DNA from 4 places in the Paenibacillus sp. PK4536 genome. Region 2 is predicted to be linked to each of the others. Evidence: riboswitches for the same ligand, from Rfam matches in the RefSeq annotation. Region 2 holds a riboswitch; each other region holds the start of a gene.
The links. A riboswitch is a leader RNA that binds a small molecule or an ion and turns the genes downstream of it on or off. The one in region 2 is predicted to bind thiamine pyrophosphate.

Region 1 (8,021 bases), 370 kb from region 2:
AATGATTGAATCGCTGCTGTCAAAATTTGCATTGTGCGGAACCCTTTATTGACACTATGCGGGCTACGTTTAGCAAAAATCCATTTCAGAATCGTCATGACGATATAACCGATTGCAAAAGCAATCAACGGTGACAAGATTAATCCTTCAACAATTTTGATAAACCCACTCCAGTTCACAGAACTTGAACCTGCTCCAACAAATACAGCTCCTGCTAGGGCACCGATCAAAGCATGTGAAGAAGAAGAAGGAATACCGAACCACCATGTTGCTAAGTTCCAGATAATTGCAGCTATTAGTGTTGCAATAACGATTTCTATACCGTTATCCAAAGTCGCCGGATCAGCAACACTACCGCCGATCGTTTTGGCTACGCCTGTGAACGTGATCGCTCCCAGAAAGTTCATTACTGCCGCCATCAGAATCGCTGTACGTGGCGGTAACGCTCGAGTAGAAACCGATGTAGCAATAGCATTTGCTGTATCATGGAATCCATTGATAAAATCGAACGCCAAAGCCAAAAACACGACGATAGCCAGTATCCATATTGAGGTTTCTACCATATCATTCATCGCCCAGATGGATCTCTTGCACTCCAATCAAGAGAATCTGCGCAATCCTACCTCCTTAGTTATCTGTTACAGATTATTGCATCTCTGCATATTACATCCATCTATACTCAGCAAAATGGATCATATGCTTATCTTGTAAGCAATCTTAGGAATTGCGCATAATAATAGATTCGAGTCTATTCGCTACATCTTCGCAAGCATCAGTCGTTGTTTCCAAACGCTCATATATTTCTTTTTTCTTAATTAGTTCAATCGGGTCTTTCACTGTGGCAAACAAATCTTTGATACAGTTACGTAATACATCATCACCCTGGTTTTCCAGATCGTTCAGACGAATCGTATGTTCACGAATAGCCAACAGCTTTTTATGAGACAACAAATGAATAGCTTTTTGAATTTCATAAGCAGATTCACGCAAAATTTCAGCAAATTGAACAATATAATTATCTGGCTCAGTCATATGATACATATCAAAACGAGAAGCACATGCTTCTAGACCGTCTAATACATCATCCATCGTTGTCGTCAAATCCATAATATCATCACGCTCAATGGGTGTGATAAATGTTTTGTTCAGTTCGGTAATAATGGTGTGCGTGTAATCATCACATTGATTCTCGTAAATCTTCATTTGCTTCGTAAACTCTGGAATATCCTTCAAGTTAGGTACTTGTTCCGCAAAGTAATCTGCAGCTTGCACAATTGCATCTGCCATGTTCTCCAGCGTTTGAAAAAAGATATCCTTTTTCTTAACACGCATTTCTATAACCCCTTTTCGAAATTTTGCCGAAAAATGTCGTAAATTAGAATTATGAAAACAAAATGATTTCATAACAACCTTTGTTATCTTATCAATCTGTACATAGGTTTGTAAAGATTCTGTTTACATTTATCATACAAAAATCATACAAAAATCGACTTTAATTCGATCATTACAGCATTTTTTACCTTTTTCATCCATTTTCGTTCAACTTTTTACCATCTATTGTCAAATGATTTTCGAATGATGGGCTGTTAGGAACAATATTGTAATACGTCACACCGGGTACAAAAGGCACTTCTTGACCATTACTGATAAAGCGAATCACATCTCCACTTTTCTTGCTCCACTGACCTTTGATCTGCTGACCTTGTTGAAATAAGATTGCTTCTCCACCGGCATTAAGATTTAAGCTTAATCTGCCAATATCGTCTAATACTTTGTAATCTCCGCCCAACACCATAACATTCGAAGCAGTTAAAGGCTTTCCACTATTCAGATCAATATGCGGTTCATTATTCATACTACGTGTGTAAAGTCCAGTGGTGGAATTATATTTATACCCGACTTTATAACTTTCTAGCAAAAATTGAAGTTCGATCAATGACGCTTTGGTTGCTGTTGTGGCAGAGGATGTTGAGCTTGAATCATTAGCACTAATACTATCTTTATTATCGGCAGAAACGGTATCTACTTTGAGTGAATTAGTGTCGGCTGGAAGTGAAGAATGTTCTGTATTTAGTGAATCGGTTGTTGTACTTGTTGAAGATTTAGCAGTTGTAGAGGGTAGAAAAGAATAGGTTGGAATCGTGATCTCTTGTTTGTAATTTTTTTGAAGTGCACCTTTACGTAATTTCTCTTCATTCGTATATAAATTATGAGGCGCTTTACGACTGGAATCTCGCCAGAATGGAGCACTTGCATTGGTGATCTCATCTAAATGCTCTTTCTTTCCTTGTTGCAATATACTGTACGCTTCCGGGCTACCTCCGGCATGAACAAGCAATGCGCCTACACTTTCCCCGATGCCGATCAAATACGGACGAATACTCCGCACAGGGCCGATCGTCACATCCCCATGATAACTCTGATATACAGCGATCAGACGAGTGATTCCTCCTTCGGCTAGCACTTCATAGACCATATCTGCTTGTGCTAATCCTGATTGTGGACGTGCCGCAGGTGCATTGTTAATCATGACCGCAATCGGTCTCGCTAGAGAAGGTTGCTTTAAAGGTAATCCGGTAAGTGGAGCGGTATAGGCTACTTCTGCTGGCTTTTCTGGTGCGATCGGTTCAGTTACTTTGGCAGGTTCAGGTTGTTGCTGTGGTGCAGGTGTAGCCACTTCAGCAGACCCGCAACCGATCAGACTAGCAGTGAGTACAAGTGGAATCGTCCATTTGCTTACTTTCCATAATCCAGATTGATTCATTACAATAGTATCCCCCTCAGTGATTAGCATCATTATGCAATGTAGCAGATCGTTGTCATCTGCATAGTAGGATACATTCCTACTATAGAACACACATATGAACTTCAAATGAATTAAAAATCGGCTAGCTGTTTATGTACAAACAGAAGATGTAAACCACGGTCTACTTCTTATTAAAACATAAGCTTCTTCTATATAGAATACATATGAAGTAATTAACGAATACCATCATCCAAACATCTACTTCATTTATATATACCATATTTTAACAGTTCAATAATAAAATATTAAAAATTTATCTAAGATTGTGATTTTTATCACATTTTAAAATTTAGTTGTGATTTAAAATAAAGACATGGAAGAGATGATCATCACCAACTCAACAAGTTAGCACAGACTTACAAAAATAAAACATTATTCAGGGGAGTGGCAATCATGAACAGATGGCTAAGAGAAAACAGTGTGGCAATGTGGTTATTAACTATACTACGGGTATATATCGGTTTTAAATGGATCGCTGGTGGATGGGAAAAATTAAGTGGTGGCGGATTCGATGCTACTGGATTCTTAACAGGTGCTATCGCCAATACAGGCGGAGAACATCCAAGTGTACAAGCAGGCTGGGGGGCATTTTTACAACATTTCGCTTTACCAAATGTAGCACTATTCAATGTTCTTGTTCCTATCGGTGAATTCCTTGTCGGACTTGGATTAATCTTAGGTGCATGTACTACACTTGCAGCACTAATGGGAATGGTAATGAACTTCGCATTCTTGTTCTCGGGCACTGTAAGCACCAACCCTTACTTGTTACTTGCTGAAATCTTCATTATCGTTGCCGGTGCAAATGCTGGTAAAATTGGTCTAGATCGCTGGATCGTTCCTTACTTACGCACTCGCTTCTTCAACCGTCGTAACAAACAACAAGATACCTTGCCTAATCAGCATAAAATCGCTTAACGATATAAATAACCAAATCAATTGGCTTCTATAGAATGATCGATGTTATTCGCAGTAACATACAGATCATCACAAGGAGAACAGAAAAAACCTACTGTACAATAGATAAAAAAAATAGAAATCCACTTGAAAAGTCATTCGCTACACCGTACTTTAAGCTACGGTATACAGAATGACTTTTTTGTACTTTATTTTGGATACGTTCTATTTGACTCTACTTGAAACGGTATATTATTGCTCTCTGTTTACCAGAAAGTGCTTGGTGAGTGTATTCAATCGCTCCGTAGCTTGCTCGACATTGTTTTGTCCTGCAATGGCAGATATCACTGCTATTCCATCGGCTCCTGCGGTTAAGATCGGCTCTGCATTATCTGCATGAATACCGCCAATACCTACTAATGGAATATGTATCTGATGGTTCTTAAGAGCTGTAATCGTACGTGTTCCTTGTACGGCTTCGGCATCAGCTTTGGAAGTGGTTGGATAGATTGGTCCTATGCCTAAGTAATCAGCTCCATCTTGAATAGCTTGTCTAGCTTCATCGACCGAATGAGCAGATACGCCAATCATCTTATTTTGTCCAAGACGTGCACGAATCTGATCGGCAGGTATATCTTCTTGCCCTACATGAATCCCATCGGCGTCTAGTGCAATCGCTAATTCAATATCATCATTCACTATAAACGGAATCTTATGCTCTCTACAGATCTGTTGAAGAGATTCAGCCAGTTGATAGTACGCTTGCCCTGTGAGTGCACCGACTCCTTTTTCACGGAATTGAAAAAGAGTAATCCCTCCTGCGATGGCAGATGTTAATACTTCTTCTGGTGCTTGTGTACAATTGACACTACCCATCACTAGATAAAGGCGTAAATACTGGCGCAATTGGTGTTGATCTGGCTTAGACATTATAGACCCGGCTCCTTTGTTGATACGCAAAATGATTAGTAGGCCCATGATCGGAACCAATTCCCAGTCCATCTTCAATCGCGGCTTGAATAAATTGCTTGGCGGTATCTACAGCTTCATGGATCGATTTACCTTGAGCTAATGTTGCCGTTAATGCCGCTGAAAAAGTACAGCCTGTCCCATGCGTATGCATTGTATCAATACGCTTGCTTTCAAAATATTCAAAATGTTGTCCATCATACAACAAATCCACAACGGTTGAAGTCAATGCATCATGTCCACCTTTAATCACTACATACGTTGCACCCATATCAATTAACTGTGTGGCGGCTTGTTCACGCTGTTGCATGTTGGTGATCGATATCCCTGTGAGTAGCTCTGCTTCTGGTAAATTCGGAGTGATGATCTCTGCTAACGGGATCAGATCCGAGACGAGCGCTTGTAATGCTTCTTGTTGCAAAAGCACAGAGCCGCCTTTGGCTACCATCACTGGATCAATCACTAGATGTTGCCACTGGTACTGTTTTACTTTTTGAGCGACATGACGAATAATCTCAGCGCTAAATAACATCCCTGTTTTGACAGCATGCGGTTGTAGATCTGTACCAATCGAATCCAATTGCTGAATAATACCTTCAATTTCTACCGGATAGACTCCTTGTACCCCTTTTGTATTTTGAGCCGTGACAGCAGTAAGAACAGACATACCATAAACTCCGAGTTCTTGAAATGTTTTGAGATCGGCTTGAATCCCTGCGCCTCCTCCACTATCTGAACCAGCAATCGTTAAAGCTTGATATACGCTCATTTTTTTCACTCCTTTGGATAGATTTGATTAGAAGATGTCGCGCTTATCTTGCCAAGCGCTAATCGTAAGATATTTTGTTACACAAAAATCACATTTTATTTAATTAGAAGATGTCGCGCTTATCTTGCCAAGCGCTAGACTTTTGCGATTTTTGAATGGGTGGATACGATATCGGGTGTGACTAGAGAGAGTTGATTGATAAATTCGATCTGAAAGCTACCTGTACCTTGTCCTGCGGTCTGTTGGTAAGCAATCTCTGCTGCGATGCCGTAAAACGCTAGTGCTTCAACTACAGCGTTTAAGCGTTCTTGTGCCTCTGTAGGATCAGCCACTGCGATAAATGCACCCACAACAGCACTGAGCAGGCAACCTCCGCCTGTGACCCGTGTTAAGATGCTGTGACTATTTGCAATGGTATAGGTGGTATTGCCATCAGTGACCACATCTTTTTCGCCTGTGATTGCTACGATACATTTCAATTGGCGAGCCGCTTGTTCAGCAATCTCGACCATATTTCCTTCGCCTGCTCCTGCATCTACGCCTTTGATATGCCATTGTTCGCCGATGACATTAGCGACTTCAGCCACATTGCCACGTAACACATCAATCTGGACATGCTCAGTAATCTGTATCGCTGACTGGGTACGATAAGGTGTCGCTCCTGCGCCTACCGGATCAAATACAACAGGTACACCTGCTTGATTGGCTGAGCGTCCTGCTTGGAGAATAGCTTCGACTGTATAAGGATCAAGCGTACCGATATTGAGCACCACAGCACTTGCCATTGCAGCCACATCTTTTACTTCTTCATGGGCATATGCCATAAAAGGAGAAGCGCCCAAAGCCAGCAATCCATTGGCTGTAAAATTAGTCACGACCATATTCGTAATATTATGAACAAGTGGATTTTGTGCTTGTACTTTTGCTAAAAAGCTCATTTAATTAGCCTCCTGTAATAAATAGATATTTTGCGATTACCCTATTCTATTTGGATTATATGTAGAAAAGGTTAGGCTTTATCTTATAAGGGCTGAACGCAATAAAGACCCATCCATCTCTAAAGAGACAAATGGGTCAAACATTCATTCAGGTAGACATAACTTGAGTGAAAATTTAGCCTCCACTTCCCTCCGCTAGTATAATCCAGATCAGGTTCCAAGGGTCCGAAAATCCATTTTCGTCTCAGCCAACAGGCTCCCCTAGTGAAATCAGTAACTATTCAATTGTTCTTTCTTACCATACCACTGGTGAATGATCTGGTAAAGAGTGAGAAATTGGTTAATATCTTACTATACAAGCGCTTGGCAGTATAAGCGCTACTTCTTCTAGTCCAATCGAACATGATTTTTGCGATAGCAAAATATCTTACGATATAAGTGTTTATATTGCCAAACGCTTATATCATCCAGTGTTGCCAATCGGTCTGAGCCACTTCACGTCCTGTAAGCCATTGACGGGTTTTGTCCAGCAATTCACGTCGGTGTGTGCCGTTAGAATACGTATGATCTGCTTGAAAAATGATCTCTTTATCACAGCGTCCTTCTGAACGTGTCCAGAATACTTTTTGATATAAAAAGGCATAATCGACAGGGATCACATCGTCGCCTGTTCCATGAATAACGAGCACATCGCCATTAAACTGCTTGGCTTCTTGAAACGGTTGATAATTGCCAAGTGAATCAAAGTATATCGGCGTAAATGAATACCCTAGATGATCGGCTTTGCCTTCGATCACTGCTTGATCGTATTTGTCACGTCCTGTTAATTTGACGATATCGTTAAATGGATGCCCTACTGCTGACCAGAGCACCAGACTTTTGACACGTTGATCGCGTACCGATGTCAGAATCGCTACAGCTCCGCCCAAGCTATGTCCAATTAAAGTGACCCGTATCGGATCAATATCACTGCAAGTCATCGCATAATCAAGTACAGTACGAGTCTGAGCAACCATTGATTCTAAACCTTCATTGCCATATTCGCCGCTGCTTTCACCGCAACCTGCATAATCAAAACGAACCACCATATAACCGTCAGCCGCCAATTCACGGGCTGTACTAACAAATAGGCGATCCACTCCAATGCGGCTGCCTACAAAACCATGGCAGATCACAATCAGCGGTGTACGGCTTTTGCCCCGTCCGGCTAATTGCGGTTCCTGTTCTGGATAATGAATACTAGCTGTCAGATCCAAGTCGTGATGTCGAATGACGATATTGCGTTCCATGATGATTCCTCCTTTTAAATAAACAATTCCGATCAGTTTAATGAGCTTTAATCTTGAAATCATATTATCATTAACGCTAGATCATTGTCAACGCAAGGAAAGTATGGCAAAATAATAGATTCGAACAATGAGAATGGAGGAATAAATAATGAGCACAATACGCCAGATGGTTAAAGATATTAATGTTGTACGAGATCAGTTAAAACCCGAAAATTTAGATTACTATGATGATGTGATTGTCCATGTACGGGATGCACGTATTGATCGTGAAGCTGGTGAAGAATTACTTTTAGAAATGGGTCATCATTTATTAGATGCACAGAAAAAAGGAAAAACCGCCAAACAGTTATTTG
Region 2 (8,021 bases):
TTGCCTTTGATTGGTGCTGTATTCGAAAGATTAATAGAATATTTAGCAAAACCATCTGCTGCTTCGCCTACATAAGCAATTGGATCTGCTCCTGCTACCGCTTTAGCACTAGCTAGTGCATCTTTTGCTTTTGGAGAAGTATTGAATGTCACCGTTGGATTGCCTTTGATTGGTGCAAGTGACCAGTTACCATCAGCAGCTGGATCGATTGTTTTATTTTCACGGATATAATCGATAATCACTTGACGGTTCTCGTCTGGTGCAGCTAGGATAATACGTTTACCATCTGGATTCGCCAATTTAGACGCAGATGCACGGTAGTTGTTTGTAGCTACAACAAATTTTTGTTCGGGATCAATCGCTTTACCGTTAAATTGTAAATTCACAATACGGTTAGAAGATGCGTTCAGAACCGTTCCTTTTGCATCGTATTTAGGTGGTTGTGTAACATCAATTTGGTATGTTACGCCATCGATAACATCAAAGTTATACGTTGGGAAGTCCATATTGATTAACGCTTGCTCACCGGATTTAGCTGGATCGATCTGATTGAATTGTCCTGCAGACCATTCCAACCAGTTTTTCACTTCAGCGCCATTGACAAGCACAGCGTGAACTGTATTTGGGTATACATAAAGGTCAGATACGTTTTTGATTGCTATTGTACCTGCTGGAATATCTGTGTAGTAACTTGCTCCTGAACGTCCACCTGCTTTGAATGGAGCTCCAGCAGAAAGGATTGGCAAGTTCTCATATTCTGTACCTTGAAGTTGTTTCTCCAGATACCATTTCTGAGCATTCGTTACGATCTGGATCGAAGGATCATCTTCTACCAGTGCAAAGTAACTTGTAATACGAGCTGTAGATTCACCTACAGGTCCACGAATATAACCTAGTGTTTCTTCATGCTCATGATATACAGAATCGACGACACCTTGATCTGCTTGAACCAATGCTTTTTTGGTTGCTGTATCATAGATTGGACGAGCTTCTACTTTAGAATCGCTTACTGTCCATTTGTCGCCTTGTTGTTTCAATTCAAGGTCAATAATACCCAAGTGATCGCCCCAGAATCCTGGCTCTACAGAAGGAACACCGTTGATTGTACCTTTTTCAAGATCAACGCCTGTTTTCCCAGCAAAATCAGCACTAGGGAATACTTTGTGTGCATGTCCGAACATAATCGCATCAATACCTGGCACTTTGCTCAAGTACAACACGGAATTTTCCATCAATTCAGTCTGTGGAATATCTTCAAACCCAGAATGCGGAACAGCAATAATGATGTCTGCGCCTTCTGCTTTCATTTGTGGAATAAATTTGTTCGCTGTTTCGATAATATCTTTAGCAACCACTTTCCCCGACAAGTTTGCGCTATCCCATTGCATGACTTGAGGTGGTACGAAGCCAATAACGCCTACTTTAATTGTATGCTTAGCTCCACTTTCGTCAGTTACTTCTTTATCTAGAATAAGGTAAGGTGTAAAGTAGTTCTTCTCGCCTTTACCTGTACCATCGTCTGTATAAATATTAGCATTTACATAAGGGAAATTAGCACCTTTTAACGCATTGCCTAAGAAATCAAGGCCATAGTTAAATTCATGGTTACCGATATTTCCAGCATCGTAGCCCAATTGGTTCATGGCTTTGTAGACAGGATGAACTTCGCCTGTTTTTAAAGGATCGACTTTAGCTACATAATCGCCTAACGGATTACCCTGCAATAGATCACCGTTATCAATCAATACACTATTGGTTGCTTCTGCACGAGCATTTTTGATCAATGTCGCTGTTTTAGCGTAACCATATTGATCTGTAGTTGCATCCGAGTAATAATCATAGTTCATTACGTTAACATGAATATCTGTTGTCTCCAACAAACGCAATTTCACTGTAGATTCAGAAGAAGTGGTTTCTGCTGCAAAAGCAGGAACTGCCGACACTGCAAACAATTGCAGCGCTGCGATGACAGTAATTGCTTTTTTAAATGTTTTGTTTCCTAAGTTCAAAATAAAAAACCCCTCCCAAATATATTCGCATTTGCTTGACCTTTTACGACTTTATCTCTGCGCCCGATATGTATTATCAGCATGAATAACTCGCTTAACCATAATTCATGCTGTTTTAAAACGATTACATTATATATTGTAATCTATTTATAGAATAGGCAAGATAAAGAAGAAAAGGCTACCAAAAGAAACGCATGATAGAATTGTATACTATCAGCTGATATATTTGAAGGGTTATTAGTTCTATTTTTTATGAAAATGATATTTATTTTACGAAAAATTCTATATTTTACATGATTGTGTCATGTTTCTTTTCATAAAATCTATACATTAAGGTATTAAAAAATCGGCATCTTGATCTTTATATTGAAAATACATATCTAAAATTCGATCTAATTGCTCGGACTGATCCAACACACGATAGTCACGTACTCCGTGTTCTTCTGCCATCTGGTTCAGTATGCGGCGTTCCTGTTCGATCTGCTGTTCAATCTGTTTTAAATTCAAGGAAACCACCTCCAGTATAGTTCCTTTACAGTTCTACAATAAGAACTCTCAGTTTATCCCACCATCGGCATTTTACATGTTATGATCTAAAATAATTCTACTTATCTTTTTATACCTTATTTGGGCATACCTTATCAAGTTCCTCAAGTACCTATTTTATCCTTTTTTTGGAAATAAAAAGACGAAAAAACTCGGAATTTGAATTTTGCATTCATTTTACTTGTTTCGCAAATTCAAATCCCGAGTTTTTTATACTATTACTGCCTATTTAATTCTTTTGAAAAAGAATATTATGCAGTCCAAGTTTGTTTGTTGCCATCTTTATCTGTATATTCAATCGTTTGTGGTTTGATATCTAGGATCACATAATCAGGATCTTCTGGACCGGAGAACCATTCTTTAAATTCTTCTTTCCAGACACGTTTTTTGAGTTCGTCGTCTGTAGATACAGAACTTACGCCTTCAATTTCAACGACTTGACTTGTGCCGCCTTTTTCATAACCCAACAATACATAACAGTTCGGATTTTTTTCTAACTCTTCGACTTTATGTGTTTTGCGGTTCGTCGCGAGATGAATATTTAAGCCTTCATTATATAGCGCCATATAACGTACTTTAGGTTTGTCATTTTCTACAGTACCTAGTGCACAAAATGGGTTACCTTCTAATGCAGTCAAAATTGCTTGTTCTTCAGCTGTTTTACTCATGATCAATCTCCTCCTGTATATAAACGTATGGGTGTATTCAATTTCTTAGTCTATGTATATCGAATAGATATGATAGAAAAAGATTGAATGGAACTTTATTAGTTACAAACTTCCGTATATGTAAATACCCTTAGACCGAGTTCCTGAACCGAAATAGATTGTCTATTGCTGATGACAACGCATTCTCTGTACTGGACAGTTGATACCCTCTGGTCTATAATTACAATGTAAAAAAACCGCATACGTACAGGGGAGCTAGTTGCAACTGGCTGAGAGTGTATTGTGATAAATACAGACCCTTATACCTGATCTGGATAATGCCAGCGTAGGAAAGTAACAAGTCGTTATATGCTGTATGTTGAGCTTATAATTGCACCTATGTCGTCCCGATGGGGGCGTTTTTTTTATGCCTTTTATCAAGTGAAGACCGATTCTACTATTTGATTGAACAGAAAGAAGGGTTAGGATGATTGGAAATAAAAAAGGGTGGCGGAAAAGCTTACCATGGTTAATGGTAGGTTTATTATGGATCACAACTGCATGTGGTTCAGCAGCAAGTACAACCAATACAACAGATGAAGCGGGCAATACATCTACACTTAAAGATGTCAAAGTCGTTCTAGACTGGACACCCAATACAAATCATACCGGCTTATATGTAGCCCAAGCACAGGGCTTTTATAAAGAAGCAGGATTGAATGTCGAAATTATAGCGCCCGGACAAGGCGGAGCAGATACGATGGTCGCTTCTGGTGAAGTGCCTTTTGGAATCAGCTACCAAGAAAGTGTCACACAAGCTAGAGTACAAGGTGTTCCACTCGTCTCGCTTGCTGCTGTTATTCAACATAATACTTCTGGCTTCGCGGCACCTACAGATCGCGGGATCAAGACGCCTAAAGATATGGAAGGCAAATCCTATGGCGCTTGGGGCTCTCCTGTTGAAGAAGCTGTCATGAAATCAATTATGGACACGGACGGCGGCGATGTTAGCAAAGTTAAAAGTGTGAATATCGGGAATGCCGACTATTTTACAGCAGTACAAAAAGGAATCGACTTTGCCTGGATATTCTACGCATGGACAGGCATAGAAGCTGAACTTCGTGGTCAGCCGTTAGATATGTTATATGTTAAAGATTATTCTGACCAACTGGATTACTATACCCCTGTTATCGTAACCAATGAGAAGCAGATCTCTACCGATCCTGAATTGGTCAAATCATTTATGGCGGCAACCAGTAAAGGGTATGAATATGCGATTGCGCATCCAGACGAATCTGCGGATATCTTGCTCAAAGCTGTTCCTGATCTTGATCCTAAATTAGTAAAAGCCAGTCAAGAATGGTTATCTCCACGTTATCAAGATGATGCACCACGCTGGGGTGAACAAAAACAATCCGTCTGGGAAGGATATGCCAACTGGATGTTCAAGCAAAAATTGCTCGATAGTCCATTAGATGCAACTAAAGCCTACACCAATGATTATTTACCTGCGGCAACGACTAAATAGAGCATAAGGAGATGGATAGAATGGCACATACGTTACTCAGTATTCAAGTAATTCCCAAAACACAAGCAGGCGAGAACTCTTATGATTATGTAGATCGGGCGATTGAAGTGATTCAAGCATCCGGCGTGAAATATGAAGTTCATCCACTTGAGACTACTATGGAAGGCGAACTTAGCGAATTGCTAGAAGTGGTTCGTCAAATGCATGAAGCTTTGGTGGAGAAAGGTAGTCCTAGTATCATTTCTCAGATCAAGATTGCACATAGTCCATCCGGTATCAGTATGGATGGATTGACCGAGAAGTACCGCTAATGTCTGCTATGAGATCATGGTGGAAAAGCATATGGCCGCCCCTGGGGGCGGTTGTTTTATTATTGGTCATCTGGCAATTGGCAACCAGTCTATTCCATATTGAAGCATGGATTCTGCCAAGTCCTGCGTTAATTGGACATGAAGCTTGGAGTGAAAAAGATCGACTGGGTCTGCATACATGGGCAACTTTAAAGTTAACATTATCCGGTTTTAGTATCGGGGTCGCTGTAGGTCTACTGGTAGCAGGAGTACTTCATTACACTCCGTTTCTACGTTCAGCGCTATATCCGTTATTGATTTTGAGTCAAAATATTCCGACGATTGCACTGGGACCGCTACTTGTCATCTGGTTCGGATTTGGTATTTTATCCAAATTAATCGTGATTATTCTCGTCTGCTTTTTCCCGGTCACGATTGCGGCACTCAGCGGACTGGCTACAACCGATCGAACAATGCTCAATTATATGCAAATGATTGGTGCTTCCAAAAGCCAAATCTTTTGGAAATTAGAATTGCCTTTTAGCTTACCTTCGATCTTCTCTGGCGTAAAAATTGCAGCAACCTATAGTGTGATGGGTGCAATTATCGCAGAATGGATCAGCAGTAGTGAGGGAATAGGCTACTATATGATGTTACAGAAATCAGCATTCCGTACTGATCATATGTTTTTAGCGATTCTAGTCGTTGTCGCTATCAGTCTTTTGTTATTTATGATTATCAATCTTATTGAAAAATGGTCTATTCGTTGGCATCATCCTGCATCGATGCGTTCTGGCAAAGGAGGTTCCAAAGATGTCGATCAATAAATCTCAATCTTCACCTATCATCACGAACACTTCTACGCCACTGTTAGCATTACAACAGATCAGTAAATCTTTTGCACAAGGTAAGCAATCTTTACATGTGCTACAAGAGATTTCTCTGCATGTTGATCAAGGAGAATTTGTCTCGATTATCGGCCCTTCCGGTTCAGGTAAAAGCACACTGTTACAGATGATCGGCGGTGTGGTTCTTCCCGATCAAGGTGATATTCTGTTAGATGGTCAAAATATAACAGGACGTAAAGGATTAAGTGGCTATATGCCCCAACAACCGGCACTGATGCCATGGCGAACGATTCAGGATAATGTGATTCTAGCACGTGAGGTTGCAGGATTACCACGTAAAGAATCACTAGACTTAGCACGTCACTGGTTGGACAAAGTGGGATTGGGTGATTTTGCTTCTGCTTATCCTCATACTTTATCTGGCGGTATGCAGCAACGAGTCGCTTTTCTTAGAGCATTGCTAGGTCCTCGTGACTTACTTTGTCTGGATGAGCCATTTAGTGCTTTGGATGCTTTTACACGCAGTGAGATGCAATCGTGGTTGTTGAATATTTGGGAAGAGAATAGAAGATCGGTTATTTTCGTTACACATCATATTGAAGAAGCTTTGCTGTTATCCGATCGCATCTATGTACTGTCTCGTCGTCCAGCGACTGTTTTACACAATATTGTTGTACCTTTCCCGCGCCCAAGACGAGAAGAGATTACCGATGATCCAGCATTTATTGCTTTACGTAGACAACTGATGAATGCGATGCGTCATACAGACGAAGGTGATCTATGATGAATAAGGTCTATGCTCCATTGATTGATAGTCATATTCATCTGGATCAATATGATGATCCGAAGATTGAACAGATGATTCGGTCATTGGCTGATCTGAATATTCAATCTTTAATCAGCGTCTCAATGAATCTGTCTTCCTGTCAGCGCACAGAACAGCTTGCTCAGCGCTATCCGTCTATTGTTCAACCTGCGTATGGTTATCATCCAGAACAGCCTTTACCTGACGCTCAAGAGCTTCAGACGTTATTGTTGTGGATCGAACAGCGTATAGATCGACTGATTGCTATTGGGGAGATTGGATTACCTTATTATCGTCGGCTTGAAGCGATAGAACGTGGCGAGTTATTGGACGAGCAAGGATATCAAGATGTACTGTCTGCTTTGCTCCAATTGGCTGCTCGTTATGATAAGCCTGTGATCTTACATGCAGTCTATGAAGATGCTGCAATCGCTTGTGATTTGCTAGAGCAATATGGTGTTACCAAAGCACATTTTCATTGGTTCAAAGGATATCCTGAAACGATTCAGCGTATGATCCATAACGGTTACTCCATTTCATTTACACCGGATATCCAATATGAACAGGAGATTCAGCAATTAGCAGCCGTATATCCTGCTCATCTCGTTATGGTTGAAACCGATGGGCCGTGGCCATTTGAAGGTTCTTTTGCAGAACAGATGACTCATCCTATGATGACTGCTGATGTATGCCGTGAATGGGCGAAGATTCAAGGACTAACGGAGAAAGAAGCACGTCAGATACTGTATCAAAACACACTATCTTTTTACACATAAAATAAGGCACACTGTCCATTATGCGGACAATGTGCCTTATTATTTTAATGTAAATTATTTATTTTGTTCTTGAGTCTGCTCTTGTTCAGGTGAGCTGACTTGATCAAGCTGCTCCCAATCGGAAAGCCATACCAAAATAACAGATAACAACTGTTCTACATTCATCGGTTTGCTGATGTAATCAGATGCTCCTGCTTCAATACATAATTCACGATCATCTTTCATCGCTTTCGCAGTTAACGCAATAATAGGCAAGTCTTTCCACTTTTCCTCTAAGCGAATCCAGCGCATGGCTTCATATCCATCCATAATCGGCATCATCATATCCATCAATACAATATCTGTAGATTCGGCATGTAGAAGTGCAATCGCTTCTTCCCCATTTTGTGCACTACGAACATGCATCCCTTTGAGCTTGAGCACGCCTTCTAATGCAAAAATATTACGCAAATCATCATCAACCACAAGCACAGATTTGCCTTGTAATCGAGCCAATGAATCTTCTTGTTCTTCTTTGTCCATCCATGTTGGAGATACAGGCTTGGTCACAGGCTGTCCTTCTTCATTGATAG
Region 3 (8,021 bases), 570 kb from region 2:
AGCCACTAAAGGGTTGCCGAATACACTGTTTGCTGTTGTGCTTGAAGAAGAAGAGCAAGCGATAGGGATGGGTCGAGTCGTAGGCGATGGCGGATTGTTTTTTCATATTACCGATATCTGTGTACGTCCTGAATATCAAGGTAAAGGATACGGCAAAGCGATTATGCGTGAAATCAAAACATACTTAGAAGAGAATGCATCTCCTCAATCCCATGCGGTATTATTTGCAGATCCACCAGCAGATCAATTGTATGCTCAGTACGGATTTACTTATACAGCTCCTCATTCCTTGGGCATGTGGTGGAAAAAGGAATAGAATTTTTCAAACCGTTGGTTTTCACAAACGATACTGACTGCTAATCATTAGAAACCTATAGAGATGATAGTCTACAACATGGTAAGATGAGAGTATTCGTAGTTTTCGAGTGCAAATTATGATAGGATAAACACCTATATAGAATGAGGAAGTGACCATATTGATTAATATAACAATCCCAACAGCGGATGTTACCATTACGAAACAAATTAACCCTGAGCTTAGCCATATTTATGGATTTACCGATTTTCATCTGATTTCGCGTGAAACAGGCGGTATCTTTATGTTCTATAACGAACAAGATGAATTACTATTTGTTGGTAAAGCACGTAAGCTTAGACCACGCGTCAAAAAGCATTTCGAAGATACCGTATCACCGATCAAAGATCACCGTGATGAAGTGACGAAGATTGAAGTCTGCTTGATCGACAACGCTATGGATCGTGAGATTTATGAGACGTACATTATCAATACACTACATGCGAAATACAATGTAGAAAAAGTATTTTACAAGTAAAATGGTGTTGATAGATAGATATTAATCATTTATAATTAAGTTAACAGATCTCGCCACGCATACCTTAGGGTTGCGCACCAGGGCGAGACAATTTTTTTATATGGAGTTATTTACATACAATGAAAATTATCCCTCACTCTATTAAGCCTTCCAAAACTGTTGAAGAGCAACTCGATATTTTCAAATCAAGAGGATTAATTATTGAGAATGAAGAATGGGCAAAGAGCATACTGACTCATATTAGTTATTATCGATTAACTGCGTATACGTTGTCTTTAAAAAATGGAAATCAATTTAATAAAAAGGTCACGTTCGAGAATATTTATCATCTTTATGAGTTTGATCTAAAATTAAGATCTTTGGTAATGGAAGTTACTGAAACTATTGAAATCTCTATGCGTACACATATTTCTCTTACACTTTCCCAAAATATGATGGCATGGGTTATATGTATGCTGAAAATTTTATGGATTCAGATAAACATGATAATTTTATCAAAGAATTAAATAGAACCCTTGAGCTGTCTAAAGATGTTTTTGTTAAGCATTACTATTCGAAATATGCTGGTGAGTTTCCTGTATGGGTAGCTATGGAAATTACTACTTTTGGAATGATATCTAAATTGTTCAAAAACTTAAAGAAGGAAGATAAAGACTACATAGGATATATGTATTATGGCGGTATAAAAGGGTTTTATATAGGTAGTTGGCTACATTCGATTAGTAATCTTAGAAATATATGTGCTCATTATGGACGAGTGTACAATAGAAATTTTCCACATCCTCCTCAATTATTTAAAAAAGATAAGCCAAAAATTATAGATGATAAGAAAGTTTTTTCGACCATTTTGATTATGAAATACTTCATCCCAAACAAAGATGTATGGAATGATTGGTTAGAAAAACTTAAAAATTTACTTGATATGTATTCAGAAATAGATCGAACATTAATAGGATTTCCGCCAGATTGGTATACTGTTTTAAAAAAATGAAATAATAATCTAAGTGAAAAAGACCTCTTTTATTTGATCCGATACCTTACATTCGGTAACAGATCATCAAAGAGGTCTTTTTATTTTTCGTTGTATTAGCGTTTTTTCGGCGTATATTCGAGATCACGGAATAAGCGATTGAGTTCATCGGTGGTAAGATCACGCCACTTGCCTATTGGTAAGTTACCCAGACGAATATTCATAATACGTGTACGGCGTAGTGCACGTACTTCATAACCAAGAGCAGAGCACATCCGGCGAATTTGACGATTCAATCCTTGGGTCAAAATGATTTTGAATACATATTTGGATTGTTGAACGACCTGACAAGGCAATGTAACCGTATCGAGAATCTCTACACCAGACGCCATGTTTTTTAGAAAAGAAGGCGTAATCGGTTGATCGACCGTTACGATATATTCTTTTTCATGTTTATTTTCAGCACGTAAAATTTCGTTGACGATATCGCCATCATTGGTCAGCATAATCAAGCCATCCGAGTCTTTATCGAGTCGCCCGACATGGAAAATACGTAAAGGATGATTAACAAAATCAACGATATTCCCCCGAATATGACGCTCGGTTGTACTGGTGATGCCTACCGGTTTGTTAAGCACGATATAGACATTTTCCTGTTCCACTTGGATCGGCTTGCCATTCACTCGAACGTCGTCGCCTTCTTCCACCTGACTTCCAAGCTCTGCAACCACACCATTGATCGTGACAATACCTTCATTGATCCATTTATCAGCACCCCGGCGGGATGTAATTCCAGATTCACTAATATATTTATTAATTCGCACGTATAAGCACACCTTTAACTCTAATTTTTGAGTCAGCTATTCTGCTCGAACTCAAGTCTATCTCTACGATACCCTTTTTTGCTGTATTTTAAAAGAATCATTCACAGATCTATAGATTATGACTTGGTATGCAAAATATGTTGCAGTGCTTTTTCCAAGCGACCGTATTTGAACATGAATCCTTCTTTGATCAGGCGATTAGGAACCACCCAGCGGCTTTTAAGTACCAATTCAGGCTCGGTACGGATGATTCGAGCACCCAGATTCAGCATCCATGTAGACGCAGGCAGACCGCCTTTACGATGCATCACTTTGCGCATGGTCGCCATCAGTTCCCGATTGGTGACTGGATTCGGCGACGTACAGTTAAATACTCCTTCCAGAGATTCCCACTCTTGAATAAATAAAATAATTTGGAATAAATCTTCAACATGAATCCAGCTAAACATCTGCTTGCCTGATCCTTGATGACCCCCTAGTCCAAAGCGAACAAGATTTTGAAAAGGAGTCATAACTCCACCGCCTGGGCCCAGTACAATTGCTATTCGTAATGCCGCTTGTCGTGTATGAGGAAGGTTAAACGCGAAAAAAGCTTCTTCCCAAGCTTTGGCAACATTCACTGAAAAGCCAGTCCCGATCTCGCCTTTCGTCTCGGTCATCGGACGATCTTCTGCATGACGATAAATAGTCGCTGTACTGGAATTCATCCATACCGCAGGTGGATGCTCACAATCCAAGATAGCGTTTCCAAGAGTCTGTGTGGTTTCTACTCGGGAATTCATAATCTCACGTTTGTTCTGCTCGTTATAACGACAATTGACCGATTTCCCCGCCAGATTAATCACCATCTCTGCGCCATCTAACGCTTGCACAATCCCTTGATAATCATCCCATGCGATATGTGGAGATTGTCTGGAAATGATCTGAACATCTATATTCATAGCTGTAAATTTTTTTTCCAAATACTGCCCGATAAATCCGGTACCGCCTGCTAATACCACTTTACGTGTCATCCCCATCAACTCACTTCTATTCAGATATTTTAATCTGCGTGCAAATACCTAATAATATCTATATTTTACACCATTTTATAAGTGTATAACGGTAAAAAAAGGAAACCACAAGATTCTTATAGCAGTTGACAGTCTCTTCAATCGTGTGTACAGTAAGATGCAAATGAATCGAATGACCACTAGGGGAGCCTTTGTGTAGGCTGAGACGGGAAGATCCCGGACCCTTGGAACCTGATCTAGTTCATACTAGCGTAGGAAAGTGGAGACTGTGCAAGAGTACCTGTACAATACGTACACCTATTCTGCCGCTCCATCACGGGGCGGCTTTTTTGCATGTATTTTTCCATATATTCCAGCAGTGGTCCTTCTTTATTAACCAAGCATCGATCATGATGCTTCAATCTAAGGAGGATACAATCATGACATTTTCACAGGAAATTAGACAGGCAGCAGACCCTATTTTTGAAGCGATTTTCAATCATCCCTTTGTTCAAGGCATTGCCAAAGGTGATCTGCGTAGTGAGCAGTTAATCCATTATGTAAAACAAGATTTTGAGTATTTGAATTCATTTATGCGTATCTATGGAACAGCGATTGCCAAGTGTCCAACACGCGAAGATATGGCGATGTTTAATGAACAGATTTCATTTGTGCTTCATAGTGAAATTCATCCTCATAATAATTTCTGTGATGTAGCAGGCGTAAGATATGAAGATTTACAAGGATACGCGCTTTCGCCTTCGTCTCATCATTATATTCGTCATATGTTAACGGTAGCTCATGAAGGTGATCTGGGTGATATTTTGGCTGTATTATTGCCTTGTCCGTGGACATACTGGGAAATTGGTGTGAAGTTACTGGAAGAGGTGAAGCCTGATGCATCTCATCCTTTTTATGATTGGATCAGCTTCTATGGCAATCGAACAGATACAATAACGCATCAATTTTGCGCTCGCTTAGATCAATGGGCAGAGCAGACAACACCTACACATCGTGCACGTATGAAAGAACATTTTCTACTGAGCTGTCAATTTGAATATATGTTCTGGGACATGGCTTACACGCTACAAGATTGGCCTGTACCGATGGAGGTTGCACGCGTATGAATGCTCAGCCGATCCATATGACATGGAAAATGAAAGAGGTTGTGTTAACAGTTATTTTAGCCGTAGCTTGCGGTGTGATTTATCTAGGATGGTCAACGTTATGGATACCGATCTCAGCACTGGTTGGACCGGTAGGTGCAGGATTTATGTTTGGCATCTGGATTATAGCAAGCCCGATTGTGGCTTATATTATTCGTAAGCCAGGCGCGGCGCTAATTGCTGAAGTAGCGGCAGCGGCTGTAGAGCTATTAACCGGTAGTCATTTTGGCTTATCTGCCTTATTGATCGGTGTGTTTCAAGGGATTGGAGCAGAGATTGCTTTCGCTCTATTTGGCTACAAACGATATAACTTGATGACTCTCATGTTGTCTGGTGCATTGGCAGCGGTAGGTGGAGTCCTTTATAACGTTATTGCTAACGGATTCGGTTACTATACAACTCAGGTATTGCTGTTAACGCTGATTATTCAAATGATCAGTGGAATGATTTTAGGTGGAGGGTTAGCTAAGATTGTCGTAGAAGCTTTGTGCAAAACAGGAGTGTTGGATCAATACGAAATTATGAAAGCACGTCGGAAGAAGGGAAAACCTAATGGAATCGCTTCTGGAGTGTAAAGACCTGTCGGTACGCTTTTATAATCGAGAAGCTAACGTTTTGAACGGTATTGATCTGTCGATTTCACGAGGTGAAAAAGTACTTATTTTGGGACCTAGTGGAAGTGGGAAGTCGACACTATTATCTGTGTTATCAGGCATTATTCCTGAACATGTAGAAGCCGAGGTGGAAGGTGAGATTCGATTAGCCCCTCAATGTGGAGTCATGTTCCAAGATCCAGATTCCCAGTTCTGTATGCTTCATGTGGATGAAGAGATCGCTTTTAGCTTAGAAAATCGCTTGATTCCCCGTGCTCAAATGGATGCCATGATAGAGACTGTCATGAAGCAAGTAGGTCTGGATATAGATGTGCATACGCCGATCGAGACATTGTCTGGTGGCATGAAGCAACGATTAGCATTAGCATGTCTGTTGGCACTTGAACCAGAAGTTCTTTTTTTCGATGAACCGACCGCACAATTAGATCCAGTCAGTCGTAAAGAAATCTTTCAATTGCTACATGAACTAGCAGATCAGCATGGACAGACAATGGTATTTGTCGAGCACACTTTAGATGGCTGTATACAGTGGATGGATCGAGTCATTCTTATGAATGCACAAGGCAGTATGATTGCGCAAGGAGAGCCAGCAGAGATGATCCAGCGATATCGTGCAGAGATGCAAGAAGCAGGCATCTGGCAACCCAAATTATTTCCGTATACATGGGAAGATGTGCAAGACTATCCTTCGCATCCATTAGCCCAGCGATTGCAACAGACTTTACAACAACGACGTGCTTCTGCATTAGATGCAGACCAAGAAAGTAAAGGTGGGTCTGCTATCATCGTAACCGAGCAACTGGATATCGGTTATCGTCAAAAGTCTGTGATGCGTGATATGAATATCCGTATTGCGTCAGGGGAATGGGTAGCGATTGTCGGTGCGAATGGAAGTGGCAAGAGCACATTTCTCAAAAGCCTGATCCGTCTAGAATGTATCCGTAGCGGACAACTTTACTTTCAAGATATCCCTTTGAAAAAGTGGAGTGATCGCGATCTATATGAGCAAGCAGGATTTGTTTTTCAAAATCCTGAACTGCAATTTGTGACAGATACTGTATTTGATGAGATTGCTTTTGGAGGACGACAACGCAATTGGAGCGAAGAAGAAGTGTATGCCAGAACGGTACAGTTGCTACAGGAATTTGGCTTAGAAAACTATCAGGATCAACATCCATTTACACTCAGTCTGGGGCAAAAGCGGCGCTTGAGTGTAGCGACTATGTTGTTATTTGACCAATCTTTACTTCTATTAGATGAACCGACCTTTGGACAAGATGCACGTACATCAGCTGAATTGATCAAGCGATTACAACAAAGGCAAGCACAAGGTACTACGATTGTGATGGTGACACACGATATGGATCTGGTCGATGAATACGCCAATCGAGTGATTGTGTTTGATCAGGGCAAAGTAATCTACAATGGTGCGCCGTATCATCTATTTACACATCCCGAATCTATCGGTCATCATGCGATTATTGCTCCGCTTCATTATCAACTGATGAAGCCAGAGAAGGAGCGGAGTATTATATGAAAAGCAATGACTCCTGGTTATCAACATTGAATCCGACGATCAAGTTGGTAACTCATTTGTTAGTGATGTGTGTATTGATGGCGGTGACTGATCCTCGGATCACCTTAGCGATCTGGATAGTAGCACTGGTGATTGGATTGACGCTAGGTGGATGGCGTATTCCTTATTTGCTCAAACGGTTATTGCCGTATACGATCTTTTTTGTGATGATTTTTTGGATGATGGCAGCCTTTGGTAAAGGGGAGCATACTCTGTGGCAATGGGGATGGTTCCATATCACCGAAGAAAGTCTAAACAATGGACTAATGATCGCACTTCGTATGCTTGGCTTTGTCACGTATGGCTTGCTGTTCACATCTACAACCGATCTGACTGCTATGATTATGAGTCTGGTCCACCAATGCCGATTGTCGCCTAAATGGGCTTATGGACTGTTAGCTGGATTTCGCTTTATCCCGCTTTTTCAGACGGAACTAGCTCAAATGAAATCAGCACATAAGATTAGAGGATATAAGCAGAAGAATAGTTGGAAATCCTTCATCCGCTACGCCCTACCGCTATTCACTCAGGGTATTCGGAAGTCTGAACGAATAGCGATAGCTATGGAAGCACGCGGATTCACAGGCACGCGCCAGCGCACGTATTATCTGACTCCGCAATTAACGGGGAAAGATGGATGGTATTGTGGATTATTGTTGGTAGTTGTTCTGTGTATAGCTGTAGTATTAAAAACATAGATTCATAGAAGGAGCATCTTGTTGTAGTCAAGATGCTCCTTCTTTTACCTTCTATAGTATTTGCATGCCGATCACAGCTTATGTAAACTTACTATAATTACCAATAGTCTTTAATAAAAAAGAGGTGAGCCTTTTGCATATCGTATGGAGCAGTTTGTTTATTACGATGGGAATACTGATTGCTATCGTTGCACTATTTACATGGATCACAATCACAGCTGTCAGATCCTATCGCAATAAACATTAATCTACATAGAAGTATCAATATTTACTAAAAGCATCTTGGTTTTCTTGTACATTTTCTAAATAGACAATCTGACCTTCTTCATTTACACGAGCAATATCAAT
Region 4 (8,021 bases), 2.5 Mb from region 2:
AGCAAAATTGTTTTTCTAGCATCAGCAGGAGAAAATCCACTTCATAAGTATCGTTTAGACAAATTATTGAATGATGTAAATGCCAGAATTACAGTGGAGTGGTTACAAGTACGCAGATTAGTACTTTGCATTTTATGTTTCGTCGTTACTTTATCAGCAGGAATGATTCTACATCATCAATCCAAAGAAATGATTCTATATGCACCTGTCAAAAACGATATGTTATTTGGCTCTATGTCTATAGATGAACAAAAAAACGCGCAGGAATTAGCTGATTTGGATCGTCAAATTATGCTTTCTGTCGGATTGTCTAGTCAAGTGACTTATGAGCAGATTGCAATACAGGTGAACAACTCTGGCAAGTTTCGAGATCAAGAGCAGATCAATACCACAACGGATCGCATTTTGCTCAAGCTCAAAGCATATGATAGTGAATATTTTCGCTGGTGGGAGTTGCTGATTGCCCTTATGATGGCTTTGATTGCTTATCAAGTCCCTGTATGGATGCTGTATTTCCAGAAAAAAGCACGAAGTATGGATATGAAGCACGAAGTATATCAATTTCATACCGTGATCTCCATGCTCAGTGGAATGGATCGTATGTCTGTCGAAGTGATTTTGGAATGGATGAATCGATTCGCCGTTATCTTCAAATTACCGTTACAGAAATGCTTACTTCATTATGAACATGGACCTGAAGATGCATTGGAACAGCTCAAAGATGAAGTCTCTTTTCCTGAATTCGGTAAGCTAGTCGACAAACTTCATCTAGCCGTAGATAAAATTCCGATTCCACAAGCATTTGATGATCTAGAAAGTGATATGTCTTATTACTTTGAACAGCGTCGTCAAGAATATGAAAAAATGATCGAAACGAAAGCAACATGGGGAAAAATGATTGGCTTTACGCCTATGTATGCTTTGATATTCCTTTATCTGGTATTGCCGTTAATCGGTATGAGCTTTAGCCAGATGGAAGTGTATTATGATCAGATTCAGAAAATATAGCTATTCATAAACTATTAACGTATAAACTACAAAACCAATAACGGGGGATTTTACAATGAATAATGCTTCAACTGCTTTGAAAGTAGCCGCAGGAATATTTTTAACGATTGCTTTGATTACGATTGTTGTTATTTTATTTATTTCTGCTCAGGAAGCTACCAAGACTGCACAAAATAACTTTGCGGATATCCAAACTGAATTATCTCAAGCTTCTTATACAGTATATGATGGTACAACTATAAGTGGTTCTCAAGTAACGAATGCTTTGCGTAAGTTCAGCGGCAAAGAACAGTTTGGTGTTCAGGTAACAACGGGTAAAAACAAAGGGTCTAACGGACAATGGTATGGCAATACGTTAAATACAAGCGGAGAATTAACTTCAGATTCGTATGGATCCGTAACCGCTAAAGCTAATGGGGATATGAATAATACAATGGCCGAATCAAGTGCCGAGTATGTTAATCCAAGTGGTAAATTCAAAGCAGCGATTATCAAAGATCGTTCTAATGTAGTTCGCGGTCTTGTTTTCACACAACAGTAAGGAATGATCTATGGATAATAGTACAAAAAGTATGCTATGGCTGGCTGTTCAATTATTTTTGTTTGGAACAGCTTGCCTAGCAGCGCTTTACTTGAGCGGTGGAATGCAGAAAGTCACTCAATTATCAGAACCAGTGATGCAGGGTCAAAAACAAAGTGTTCAGCAGTATATTGGCATTTCAGAACCGCTGACATATACAGGCGCACAGGTCAGGCAGTCGATAGCTCAGATTCAAGAGATCGGTGTCGATATGCAAATAGATCATTCTCTTTATCCTCATCATATACAACCTGAACCATCTGCATTACTGAAAATAGACGTACAGCGTACGTATCAGGTCACTTACCAGACGGATCAGCAAGGGAATATAGTGACTATTCAATTTAGCTAAGAAGGATCAAGGAGAACGCTATGAATTCGATGTCCAAAGTATTTGCCGCTTTTCTTGCGGTAGCTTTATTATATGTATTTCCGACGATGCAGGCGGCAGAGCGTCAAGACGATCTTTCTCAGATGATGGTTTATAATGCAGTTGTTCAATTTACCGATGCTGTACGTACCAAAGGATACGTGACTCCAACAATGTACAATGATTTTACACGTGAAATGAACGCTACAGGGAATCAGTACACTATTCAATTAGAACATTTGCACAAAACGTATCATCCTGAATATACAGATTCTGCGAATCCGAATACGTTTGAAAATAAATTTAATACTGTATATGAAGGGTATTATGAGAATGCGATACTTCCTGTATTGTATCCAGAAAATAGTATGGCTAAAGATGATCCAAGCAGACAATATCGTTTACAAAATGGCGATTATTTCACCGTAAAAGTAGAAAGTACCAATCGAACCATGGCAGCGATCTTACGTGGGATGCTGGGGATTGAAGGAAATCAGAATCGTTCTGCTGTACTTGCACGTTATGGAGGCATGGTGCTCAATGAAGATTACTGATTTTGCAATTTTATTCGTAATTATTTTCTTTCCATTATTTTGGCTAAGTGGACTACATACCGATGAACAGTCACAAGCATCCAGTCTACAGATTTCGTACACTACAGCACTTCGGACTGCTTCTCAAGACGCAGGTCAGGTTATGAGTACTAATGAACAGCAACAATATGAAGCAGGATATTCTTCTGAGAAGTTTTTTCGAGCAGACAAAGAACTAGCTTTACAGACATTTCTGAATACACTTTATTTGAACTTTGGTATTCGTGGTAATGAATCGGCTCAGCAAAACCTTTTGCATTATATTCCTGCTATTGTTGTGATAGATTATGATGGGTATTATATTTATGCCACCGAAAATTACATAGGTGCAGATGGATCATCCAATGCCAGACACACATGGCATCCCAAAAAGCCGTATGCGTATTCAGATGCGCAAGGTAACAGTATACAATTTACATTAGATCATACTGTTCATGTGACAGAAGCAAATACCGGCAAAGTATTAGATGGACAAGCAGAGCAGTTAGCTAATGAGACAGATATCGCACTTTTAGACCAAATGGATACCTTTGAGCAAGTTAGACGTACAGCTATAGTGAGTTCGATACAAAAAGATTTGGCTTATTATATCAACAAACACAATGAATATGCGTCTCATTACGGGATTTCTTATACATTTACGTTACCAACGATCTCGCAAGAGGAATGGAATAATAGTATCAATGATATCGGTATTTTATCTTTTTTACAGGGGATTCCTACAGGTAGCGGTTATTATAACAATTATGCGCTAGGTGGAGGACGATTAGTGAAAAAGACTTCTTGGTTAGGAACAGTCGATCCTGATTCAGGTATTAAATATGCATATCCTAATGGCTGTAAGTTACCTGCGCCTGCTCAAGATTTATTCACCGATGCCAAAGAAGCAGCGAAATCAGGATATTTTATACATGATTGTCGTAATCCTTTAATACATTAATCATTTACTAACTGGAGAGCATTATCTTTTTGACAATAAATAAGAATCGTTCAAGCCAATGGCTACCTATTTACAAGCTTTATTAATCATTTTTATTCATTTATTCGTAATAAATTCACTTACAACGGTGTTCAAATTTATTCAAAAAGTAGTAAATGTATTTGCTTGATCAGAAAATGAATGTAAAAAAATGAAAATTTTCAGTTCTAGACAGCTTCTGCTTATGTTACAATACACTCTGTAGCAATTTTGTAACGGTGCATATTTAAAAAAGAGATATTTAATATAGACAGGAGCATTATTTAACATGAGTTTGTTATCAGTAGAAAATGTAACGCATAATTTTGGAGACCGGACATTATTTCGGGATGTATCTTTTCGTCTGCTTGCTGGAGAGCATGTAGGCTTAGTCGGTGCGAATGGCGCTGGCAAATCAACACTAATGAATATTATGACAGGTAAACTGTTAAAAGATAGCGGTAAAGTCGAATGGGCTCCGCGTGTACGTTATGGTTATTTGGATCAGCATACGAAGTTAACTGAAGGAAAAACAGTACGCGATGTACTTAAAGATGCTTTTCTTCCTTTACTGGAATTAGAACAACAACTAAACGAAGTCACTAACCAGATGGCAGATGCTTCACCTGAACAATTGGAAGTATTGTTGGAGCAAATGGGTGATATCCAAGAGCAATTAGAAATTGGAGATTTCTATTTACTAGATACCAAAGTTGAAGATATGGCTTATGGTCTGGGTCTGAATGTAATCGGACTTGATAAAGATGTAACAGCATTAAGTGGTGGACAACGTACCAAAGTATTACTTGCCAAATTACTACTTGAAAAGCCTAATGTATTGTTATTAGATGAGCCTACCAACTATCTGGATGTAGAACACATTCAATGGTTAACGCGTTATTTACAAGACTATCCGCATGCTTTTGTATTGATTTCGCATGATACGGATTTCATGAATCAAGTTGTTAATGTTATTTATCATTTGGAATTTGCCAAATTAAATCGGTATACAGCTGATTATGCTAAGTTTTTGGAAATGGCAGATATTCAAAAGCATCAACATATTGAAGCATTTGAAAAACAGCAAGATTTTATCAAAAAACAAGAAGAATTTATTCAAAAAAATAAAGCACGTGCATCGACATCAGGACGTGCGAAAAGTCGTGAAAAGCAATTAAATCGGATCGAGCGAATCGACAAACCGGAAGAATTTGCAAAGCCGACATTTAATTTCAAAGAAGCACGTGCAAGTAGTAAAACGGTATTTGAAGGTAAAGACTTCGAGATCGGTTATACTCATGCTTTATTGCCTAAAATGACTATGAATATTGAACGTGGCGAGAAAATTGCTATCGTAGGCTGTAATGGTGTAGGTAAATCAACTTTGCTCAAAACAATTCTAGGTAAACTTCAACCGGTTAGTGGTAAAACGTATCTTGGCGATTATTTACATTCGGCTTATTTTGAACAAGAAGTACGCCCGGATCAATTGACACCGATTGATGAAGTATGGAATGAATTTTCGCATTTGAGTCAAAATGAAGTTCGAGGTCACCTAGCACGTTGTGGATTGAAAAATGAGCATATTACACGTCCTATGCGTATGTTAAGTGGTGGAGAGCAAGCGAAAGTACGCTTATGCAAACTTTTATTACGTGAAAGCAACTGGGTATTGTTCGATGAGCCTACCAATCACTTGGATGTTCATGCTAAAAACGAACTGAAACGTGCTTTAAAAGCATACAAAGGTACGATCTTGCTTGTTTCTCATGAACCTGAATTTTATGAAGATTGGGTCACTAAAATTTGGGATGTTGAGCAATGGTCTGAAGCTAAAGCAAAATAATAGATGTATAAATAAAGCTAACAATATCATTTATGTATAATAATTTTGGATGTATATTTGCTTTTGATTTACATTATTTGTATATTATATTTCTATAATGATTTGCTTTATCGAAATCTGTTTGCTAAGATGAATAACAAATCGAATAGCTTGAATGCACTAGGGGGGCCGCTTGAGGCTGAGATGAAAGTAGATATTGCTTTCGGACCCTTTGTACCTGATCTGGATCATACCAGCGTAGGGAAGTGGTAGCAGAGTTACGGAAATGTTAGATCATATTGTATGTACGATTAAGTCATTGACTGTATGGAGTAGAAATTATTTTATACAGAATTAGCTTATGACGATTGTCGATATGTTGTCCGTTATTCTAATAATAATCTTGTTTGATCTTAGACAAGAATCATTATTTTCTAAGTTTATACTAGCCACTTCTTTATTCATAAGAAGTGGCTTTTTTGCGTTCACTTATACATATTTTGAGGGAAGGAGAGCATATATCTTATGGAGCTTCATGCCATCAGTACAGGTCAACGATCGATCGATCAGCTTGTGAAGATAGCTTCCCAGATCTATTCATGGACGACCGCTATTCATATTCGTGAAAAAAAGTGGTCTGATTCTCAGATCATTAATGCTGTCCAGCAGTTGATTCATACAGGAGTGCCACGATCCAAAATCAGGATCAATAGCCGACCTCAATTAGCAGTGGATCTGAATATAGGTGGTGTGCATTTGAGTGAACATATGTCTTATATAACTACAGATGATCCTCTTTCAAGATGGAAAGTCGGGCGATCTGTTCATAGCATAGAGCAAGCATTACAAGCTCAAGATGAAGGGGTCGATTATCTTTTTTATGGACATATTTATGCGACTACTTCTAAGCCAGATCTGAGTCCACGAGGATTGGATCAATTAGAAAAGCTTTGTCATGCTGTATCTATACCTGTGATTGCTATAGGTGGTATTCAACCCGAACATTGCCAAGACATTCATCAAGCAGGTGCTACAGGAATAGCTGTCATGTCGGGTATTTTTGAGGCGGAACATCCACAGCATGTCTGTCAGTTATATAACGAAAGTATTCAACAAGTTACTTTTACCGATCTACAATCACAATCATTAGGAAAGAAGTGAATCGGCGGATGGTTCATCTATCGAATGGTAAGACTAATCATTATGACGTGATCGTTGTAGGCGCTGGCGTTATCGGGGCTGCGCTTGCTTATGAACTGGCACAGCAAGGAGTCAAAGTCGCTTTGCTGGAAAAAAATCAACCCGCTTCTGGTGCGTCAGGGGCAGCAGGTGGAATGTTAGCGGCTCATTCAGAACATTTCGCTCATCAAGAGTTGTATCAATTGGCATTATACAGTCAATCGCTCTATAGCAAGCTGGCTACTGATCTATTGGAGCAGACAGGGATTGATATTGGACTGCGAACAGAAGGATTTTTGCTACCCATGACTGCTGTTCCTACACATACTGATTCCCAAGTAGATCGCAAAGAGTGGTGGAGTCCTTCACATTTAGCACAAGTGGAGCCATATATTTATGCTCCTTCTGGCATGATCTACAATCCAGATGAACCGCAATTAATTCCAGCTTTGCTCAATCAAGCCCTTGTTCAAGCAGCGATTCAATATCATGTTGATTTTTATCCAGAGACTGAAGTATATCGCTTACTACATTCGCAAAAGAAAGATCATATTACAGGTGTAATCACTAACCAAGGGGAGATCTATGCTGAACAAGTAGTTTTAACAACAGGCTTGTGTACACAACAATTGTTAGCAACAGAGCAGTATCATTTGCCTTTTGTGCCGGTCAAAGGAGAATTAATCGAAGTTAGTACGCCTTCTCAGTATCTTGGACATACGATCTATGGAAAAGGCATTTATATGATTCCCAAAAGCGATCATCGAATCTGGATCGGAGCTACGAGTAAACCAGAACGTACAGATACAACAGTAGATATTTCTGCAATTGCTCAGTTGTTGTCTGGAGCGGAGCAATTTCTACCTGCGGTGGGATCAGCTACGTTTGAACGTTGTTGGTCAGGCATACGACCTGGAACACCGGATGAATTACCTTACTTGGGGCAAATTCAACCGCTCGCTGGATTATGGACAGCATCCGGTCATTATCGCAATGGAATGTTGTTGGCTGCTGGCACAGCAAAATGGATAGCAGAGGCACTCATAAACAATCATACAGTTCATATTCCCGATTGTTTTTCACCAGAACGAGCTTTACGAAAGTCGAAATCTCTATCAACTAAATCTTTATCCACAATCGAAGGAGTGTCTACATGGAATTAATAATTAATGGCAATCGGAAATATGTAGAACCTGAATACAATACCGTATCCAAACTACTAGAATCATTATCTCTCGGTCAAAAAACAGTCATTGTAGAGCATAATCAACAAATTTTGCAAAAAGAAGAACATCCGCATATTACACTGGCAGACAAAGATATATTAGAGATTGTACATTTTGTAGGAGGTGGCTGATTTGTTAACGATAGGTACACATACATTTACATCACGGCTATTATTAGGAACAGGGAAATTTACAGATTTACAGATTCAGAATCAAGCTGTTGAAGCTTCAGGTACAGAAGTGCTAACTTTTGCTGTCAGACGATTGAATTTAGATCAAGTG

Region 1: it holds a riboswitch for thiamine pyrophosphate, as region 2 does, so the genes downstream of both, thiM (hydroxyethylthiazole kinase) here and PO903_RS07415 (ABC transporter substrate-binding protein) in region 2, are expected to answer to the same signal.
Region 3: it holds a riboswitch for thiamine pyrophosphate, as region 2 does, so the genes downstream of both, tenA (thiaminase II) here and PO903_RS07415 (ABC transporter substrate-binding protein) in region 2, are expected to answer to the same signal.
Region 4: it holds a riboswitch for thiamine pyrophosphate, as region 2 does, so the genes downstream of both, PO903_RS18105 (thiamine phosphate synthase) here and PO903_RS07415 (ABC transporter substrate-binding protein) in region 2, are expected to answer to the same signal.

Annotation. Positions count from the first base shown of each region.
Region 1 is NZ_CP126313.1:1,997,267-2,005,287, reverse strand. It holds gene PO903_RS09130 (inorganic phosphate transporter) at 1-563, opposite strand, end outside; gene PO903_RS09125 (DUF47 domain-containing protein) at 718-1,332, opposite strand; gene PO903_RS09120 (DUF3048 domain-containing protein) at 1,526-2,764, opposite strand; gene PO903_RS09115 (DoxX family protein) at 3,197-3,724, shown strand; gene thiE (thiamine phosphate synthase) at 3,956-4,633, opposite strand; gene thiD (bifunctional hydroxymethylpyrimidine kinase/phosphomethylpyrimidine kinase) at 4,626-5,441, opposite strand; gene thiM (hydroxyethylthiazole kinase) at 5,576-6,379, opposite strand; TPP riboswitch at 6,550-6,652, opposite strand; gene PO903_RS09095 (alpha/beta hydrolase) at 6,838-7,668, opposite strand; gene PO903_RS09090 (DUF1129 family protein) at 7,817-8,021, shown strand, end outside.
Region 2 is NZ_CP126313.1:1,624,038-1,632,058, reverse strand. It holds gene PO903_RS07430 (bifunctional 2',3'-cyclic-nucleotide 2'-phosphodiesterase/3'-nucleotidase) at 1-2,009, opposite strand, end outside; gene PO903_RS07425 (aspartyl-phosphate phosphatase Spo0E family protein) at 2,340-2,516, opposite strand; gene PO903_RS07420 (pyridoxamine 5'-phosphate oxidase family protein) at 2,807-3,223, opposite strand; TPP riboswitch at 3,462-3,573, shown strand; gene PO903_RS07415 (ABC transporter substrate-binding protein) at 3,690-4,730, shown strand; gene PO903_RS07410 (MTH1187 family thiamine-binding protein) at 4,751-5,041, shown strand; gene PO903_RS07405 (ABC transporter permease) at 5,050-5,847, shown strand; gene PO903_RS07400 (ABC transporter ATP-binding protein) at 5,834-6,652, shown strand; gene PO903_RS07395 (TatD family hydrolase) at 6,652-7,449, shown strand; gene PO903_RS07390 (ATP-binding protein) at 7,504-8,021, opposite strand, start outside.
Region 3 is NZ_CP126313.1:1,055,983-1,064,003, reverse strand. It holds gene PO903_RS04965 (GNAT family N-acetyltransferase) at 1-316, shown strand, start outside; gene PO903_RS04960 (nucleotide excision repair endonuclease) at 477-833, shown strand; partial or broken gene PO903_RS22280 (Abi family protein) at 953-1,824, shown strand; gene rluF (23S rRNA pseudouridine(2604) synthase RluF) at 1,920-2,627, opposite strand; gene PO903_RS04940 (TIGR01777 family oxidoreductase) at 2,744-3,640, opposite strand; TPP riboswitch at 3,812-3,915, shown strand; gene tenA (thiaminase II) at 4,060-4,746, shown strand; gene PO903_RS04930 (ECF transporter S component) at 4,764-5,360, shown strand; gene PO903_RS04925 (ABC transporter ATP-binding protein) at 5,338-6,936, shown strand; gene PO903_RS04920 (energy-coupling factor transporter transmembrane component T family protein) at 6,933-7,673, shown strand; gene PO903_RS04915 (nuclear transport factor 2 family protein) at 7,935-8,021, opposite strand, start outside.
Region 4 is NZ_CP126313.1:4,091,333-4,099,353, reverse strand. It holds gene PO903_RS18135 (hypothetical protein) at 1-1,008, shown strand, start outside; gene PO903_RS18130 (ABC transporter permease) at 1,064-1,549, shown strand; gene PO903_RS18125 (hypothetical protein) at 1,560-1,940, shown strand; gene PO903_RS18120 (hypothetical protein) at 1,961-2,512, shown strand; gene PO903_RS18115 (hypothetical protein) at 2,499-3,491, shown strand; gene PO903_RS18110 (ABC-F family ATP-binding cassette domain-containing protein) at 3,799-5,355, shown strand; TPP riboswitch at 5,507-5,616, shown strand; gene PO903_RS18105 (thiamine phosphate synthase) at 5,860-6,495, shown strand; gene thiO (glycine oxidase ThiO) at 6,504-7,676, shown strand; gene thiS (sulfur carrier protein ThiS) at 7,667-7,870, shown strand; gene PO903_RS18090 (thiazole synthase) at 7,872-8,021, shown strand, end outside.